2 regions of the Clostridium sp. DL-VIII genome follow, and region 1 is predicted to be linked to the other one. Evidence: riboswitches for the same ligand, from Rfam matches in the RefSeq annotation. Region 1 holds a riboswitch; the other holds the start of a gene.

Region 1 (3,221 bases):
GAAGAAGATATGGGAACAAATGTAGTTAGTTTAACTCTCAAGGAAAATCATCCAGTGCAGTTAATAGGAACTAATCACTATCATACATATTTACATAATAGTGCTTGTTATGGAGTACCATTTCACTATTCAGATGATGATAATCTGCTTGGAAGTATATGTATAATGACTACTGTAATACTTCATAATCCATTTTTTTTGATGACATTAACTACTGTGGTTGATGCTATAGAACGTGAGCTTATACTTAGAAAACAAAATCGCAAAATTAGCAAGCAGCAAGAATTATTATATCAATCTGAAAAAAAACAGAGAGAGCTTCTTGAAAAAGATCTTATTATGAAGGATGAGTTTATAACACTTATAACTCATGAGTTTAAAACACCAATAAATGTTATATATTCAGCCCTACAACTGATAGAACACGTATACGTTGATGAGGTATCTCAGCCTGTTGAAAAACTTTTAGGAAGTATAAAACGAAACACTTTCAGGCAATTGAGACTCGTTAATAACTTATTAGATATTACAAGACTACATTCCAATCAGTTTAAATTAAATTTAAAAAAGTTTGATATTGTATTTATAACGAAATTAATTACTGAGTCAATAAAAATATATGCAGATCAAAAAAAAATAAAGCTTCAATTTAAAGCAAATATAAGTAGCAGAGAAATTGCATTAGATGAGGAAAAGTATGAACGGATTATTCTTAATCTTTTGTCAAATGCCATAAAATTTACTCCTGAGGGAGGTACGATAGATGTTGAAGTAAAAGAAAACAAAAGGAAAAAGACAATATCTATTGCTGTAAGTGATACTGGAATAGGAATTCCAAAGGAAAAGCATGAGATGATATTTAAGAGATTTGGACAGGTTGAAAACAACCTCTCAAGGCAGGCTGAAGGCAGTGGTATTGGGCTAGCACTTGTAAAAATGCTGGTAACAATTTTAAATGGAAGCATAAATCTAGATAGTGAGTTAGGTGTTGGCAGTACATTTACTATAATATTACCTATTAAAGAAAATGCGAATTACGATGAAAATAAAGTATTTATAGCTTCTGATAATGGTTTGGTAGATGCCATTAATGTTGAATTTTCAGATATATATTTTTAATATTTTTATATGAAATTATTATTAATACATAAAGGTAAGAAGCGTGGTACTGAATATAATATTCAGTATTGCGTTTTTTTTGAAAAAATTATTGTGAATATAATTACAAACGAACTTGTTGTTGGAATAATTGTAAATATATATAATTATTCATAAAAATTTTAAATTATTTACTATATACTTCATAATTAGTCATGAAATTTATTGATTCGACTTTTACGATATGTTATCATGATGATAGTGAATATAATTAGTGGTTTAAATGCTAAAGTTTTCAATAATAAGAATTATGTGGAATTAAAATTAAATATATAAAATGTAAATAGCAAATTCATTGAAAGGTGAAGACGCAAAGCCATGAGTCTAAAGTAATTTCGATTGCCATGATAGTCAGGTTGCCAAAATAGAAAGTGATTTATTCATGGCAGGCAATATTTTTATTGTCTGCTTTTTTATAAATTTGAAAGGGGATTTAATTAATGAAAAGAGTTTTAATAGTTGATGACGCAGCATTTATGAGAGTAACACTTAAGACGATGCTTGAAAGAAATGGGTTTGAAGTAATTGGTGAGGCAGAAAGCGGAATATCTGGAGTACAAAAATACATGGAATTAAATCCGGATGTTGTAACTATGGATATTACAATGCCTGAAATGGATGGAATAACAGCTTTAAGAGAAATTAAAAAAGTTGACCCAAGAGCAAAGGTAGTTATGATCTCAGCAATGGGTCAGGAAGAATCTATTCGTGATGCCGTAATAGCTGGTGCGAAGTCCTTTGTAGTAAAGCCTTATAAAGAGGAATTTGTTGTAAAGATATTAACGCAAGTATTAGGGCTTTAATTTATGTATTTTGGAATGGGGTGAAGTAATTGTCGGATAATTTTAGTCAAGAGCCAATGCTATTGGATATTTACATATTTGAAACTACGCAGCTTATTGAGCAGCTTGAACAAGTCATAATAAATAATGAAAAAGCCGGATCTTTCACAATAGAGGCTATTAATGAAGTCTTTAGAATAATGCATACTATAAAAGGATCATCGGCTATGATGATGTTTAACAACATAACAACCGTATCACACTCAATAGAAGATTTATTCTATTTTCTCCGTGAAAATAAACCTGAGAATACTGATTATTCAAGACTTTCAGATATTGTTTTAGATGGAATTGATTTTATTAAAACAGAAGTAGATAAGGTTATTGAAAAGAAGAATCCAGATGGAGATGCCTCAGAACTTATTTTAGATATAAAAAAATTTTTGGAAGAATTGAAAGGAAATAATGAATCCTCAGAGGAAAGAGTAATTAACGAAAAGATTATTGAAAGTATTAATGAAACTGAAAATTTAATAGATATAGAAATGATTAAGGATTTAGGAAAGAATAGTTTTAAAGCTAAAGTTTATTTTGAAGAAGGCTGTGAAATGGAAGATATTAGAGCCTTCGGAATAGTAAATAGTATGCAAGAGTTATCAGAAAATATTCACCATATTCCTAAAGAACTTTTCGGGGATGATAATTGTGTAGAAACTATTCGTAAGGATGGTTTCATCATATCTTTTACTACAGATAGAGAATATGACGAAGTACGTAAATTTTTAGCTGAGACAATCTTAGTCAGAGATGTAGAACTTACTGAAGTTAAAGATGATAATGAATCTAATAAGGCAAGTGAAAATACTCTAGAAGTTAAAGAAATTTCAGAAGATTTAAAGAGCAAAAGTGATAAGGAATATTTAGAGAATAAAAAGGTTTTAGATAGTCATAAAATTTCAGAAAATCAGAAGGTTACAGAAGCTGTAAGCAAAGATAAAAAAGATGGAAAAACGGATAAAAAATCTGGATCTTCTCATCAGAGCATTATTAGTGTAAATGTATCTAAACTTGATATGCTCATGGATATGATTGGAGAATTAGTTATTTCAGAAGCCATGGTTATTCAAAATCCAGATCTAAAAGGGTTAAATCTTGGAAATTTTCAAAAGGCATCACGCCAATTAGAGAAAATTACTGGTGAACTACAAGATATTGTTATGTCAATAAGAATGGTACCATTAGTTGCGACTTTCCAGAAAATGAATAGAATTGTCCGTGATA
Region 2 (3,221 bases), 760 kb from region 1:
TATAACATTAAAGGACTATCTTGAAGCTAATAAAGAAAAGCATGAAAATAAAGTATTCTATGTTAATAATGAAAAACAACAATCACAGTATATAAAGATGTTTAAAGAATATGATTTAGATGCTGTTATTTTAGATTGTTCATTAGATGATCATTTTATTTCATTCCTAGAGATGCATGAATCAGGAGTTAAATTTAATAGAATAGATTCAGATATTTCAGATACGTTAGGAAGTAAAGCTGATGAGAATGATGAAACAGTAAAGGCTTTAAATAAAGAAATAGAAGATTTGTTTAAAAATGAACTTGGAGATAAGGTTAAAAATTTATCTGTTGAAGGATTAAAAAATGAAGAAACTCCAGCCCTTGTTTTAGTGTCTGAAGAATCAAGAAGAATGGCTGAGATGAGCAAGATGTATGCAAAATCAGGGATGAGTTTCCAAGGAATGTTTGATGAAGAAAAAACTCTAGTTGTAAATAATAAGAGCGCAATAATCAAAAAGCTTGTAGAAATATATAAAGATGAAACTAAAAAGTCTGAAGTTAAGTTTATTTGTGAACATATTTTAGATTTGGCTAAAATAGCAAATAAAGAGTTAGATGCAAATGAAATGGACGAATTTATAAAGAGAAGTAATCAATTATTAAATAGGGTTATTGCACTATAAGAACTAAGAGTGAGATAAAATTATATTTATGTAAAATGAAAAAATCAGTAATGCTTTATTTATCTAAAGCATTACTGATTTTGTTCTTAGGTGTAGTTAAATTAGTATTGAATATCCATATATAACGCAGTTTATAGGAAAAAAACTCAAAATATGTATACTCATGCATGAAAATGTGGTAAAATATTCATATAGATAATTATAATAAAATAGTATTAAGTATATATTCTAATTAAGTTGGAAATGTTGAAGGATCTCCTTATTTTGGGCACCTTGGGGATTTGGAGTTAATGGTGCAACCGGCCAATGATTAATTTGTTAATTAATTGTTGGCTTTTTTTACGTGATTTAAAAAATCATTGTGAAAAAAGCCGACAGTATCCTTGATATCTTAATATGGTTGGCGTTGAAAATAATATTAAATTCAACAATTATCGATAACATTTCCAAGAGATAGAATAAAATTGAAGTTGAATTTTAAGTGTGATAAAATATCGTTGTATGTCCAATATAGCCTGTTACGATGACAAAAAAGCGGAAAATGAGATGTTATCATACAATAAGAAAAAAAGAAATGCTAAACATATAAAGGCAGATTATTTTGTATAATTTGTTTTAGATGAAGGGGAATACTATGAGAAGTCAGATTTTAAGACCTAAAATATTACATAGAAAGCGTGTAAATAAGTTGTTATCTCAAATATTTGAGGTACCTATATTTTTTGTTTCTGCATCTATGGGATATGGTAAAACAACTTCTGTTAAAAGTTTTCTGGATAGAAAAAAGGGAATGAAAACCATTTGGTTTGATACTGCAAGTGAAGAGGATGACGATGTCTGGATGTGGCATAAGTTCTGTGCTGCAATTAAGACTACAAATGTTAAATTGAGTCAAAGATTAAGTGCATATGGATTTCCTAAAAATAACATGGATGTATACCGAATAATTGATACTATTCGTGATGCGGTAAAACAGAAAACTGTTATAATAATTGATGATTGGTATGATTATAAAACCCTCTATATCAATTACTTAATAAAAGTTATAGCTTTAGAAGAAATACCTGATTTACATATTGTGATAATAAGTCGCAACAAGCCAGCTAATCAATTTGTTGAACTTGAGCTGAAGCAGAAATGCTTAGTAATGTGGCAGGATGATATAGCATTCACTTTCGAAGAAACAATAGAGTTTTTTGAGATTAATGAAATAAATTTAACAGAAAAAGAAAAAGCAGAAGTGTATGAGTACACAGGGGGATGGACTTCAGCTACTTATTTAGCATTATTACAATATTATAATGAGAATACTTTTGATAATATTCCCAAAGCTACGGAGTTAATTAAGAAAGCTGTATATGATAAATTTGATGAAACTACAAAGCAGATTCTTTTAAAGCTTGCACCAGTTGAATACTTTACATTGGAACAAGCTATTTATATAACAGAAAATGAAAAATCTAATGAAGTGATTAAGGAATTATTATCAAATAACTGCTTTATAAAATATGATAGGAAGTCTAAGACTTATGCACTGCATTCTATTTTAAGAAGTGCATTAAAAGAAGAAATTATAGCTTTAAATATTGATGCAAATGAAATTAATAATGTCTGTGGAGATTGGTATTATAAAATTTCAAAAGATATAGAAGCGATGGAGTATTATTATAAGGCGAAAAACTATGAACGCATACTTGATTTAATAGAGAGAAATGATACCATAAATTTGACAAAAGTATGGAAAAAAATTATTAGAATAGTTTTCAATGAGCTGACAATGGAACAAAAGGTAAATAGGCCTATAGCATATTTAAAACATATATTTTTCTATATACTTTATGAAAATCCACAAGCAGGAAAAGAACTTCTATATGAGTTGTGGGTCATATATGAAGTAAATGAGGAATTAAAGGATAGAAATCAAGTACTTGGAGAAATTTCATTTTTAGAAAGTCTTTTGATGCTTAATAATGTTGAAAAAATGATAGAATATCACAAAAAAGCATATGAATTATTCAATGGTGGAATGTCTAAAATTGCAAATGATAAAATGCCAATTACTTTTGGTTCACCACATTTTTTATATTTATATCATACAAAAAATGGTGGGCTTAAGGAATTGGTGGAACATTTTAAAGAAGGGATAGTTTATTTTGATCATATATCAAACAGAGGAGCAGCAGGAGCAAATTATTTGATGAGTGCTGAATATTTTTTTGAAACAGGTGATATTTATAATGGAGAGTTATTTGCATATAAAGCTCTACATAAAGCAAAAGCTAAAAATCAGACAAGTATTATAATTTGTTCACTTTTTCTTTTGATGAGAATTTCAATAAATAAAAATGATAAATATGAAATAAGAAATAAGTTTAATAGTTTAATAAGTGAATATAAAAGTTTAGATATTCCAAGATTTTTAAATGGGACAGATATTGCCTTAGGATATATTGATGGAATTACTGGAAATTTAAACGATATACATATATGGATTAATGATGGTGATAGTCCTGATTTACAAGTATTTTCTCCGTATTTGAGTATGGGATATATT

Evidence for each region. Region 1 has a riboswitch for cyclic di-GMP ahead of CDLVIII_RS20260 (response regulator). Riboswitches for the same ligand answer to the same signal wherever they lie in the genome.
Region 2: it holds a riboswitch for cyclic di-GMP, as region 1 does, so the genes downstream of both, CDLVIII_RS23720 (LuxR C-terminal-related transcriptional regulator) here and CDLVIII_RS20260 (response regulator) in region 1, are expected to answer to the same signal.

Annotation. Positions count from the first base shown of each region.
Region 1 is NZ_CM001240.1:4,402,019-4,405,239, reverse strand. Features, by position in the region: gene CDLVIII_RS20265 (HAMP domain-containing sensor histidine kinase) at 1-1,119, shown strand, start outside; cyclic di-GMP riboswitch class I at 1,434-1,522, shown strand; gene CDLVIII_RS20260 (response regulator) at 1,599-1,961, shown strand; gene CDLVIII_RS20255 (chemotaxis protein CheA) at 1,991-3,221, shown strand, end outside.
Region 2 is NZ_CM001240.1:5,158,738-5,161,958, reverse strand. Features, by position in the region: gene htpG (molecular chaperone HtpG) at 1-667, shown strand, start outside; cyclic di-GMP riboswitch class II at 898-979, shown strand; gene CDLVIII_RS23720 (LuxR C-terminal-related transcriptional regulator) at 1,302-3,221, shown strand, end outside.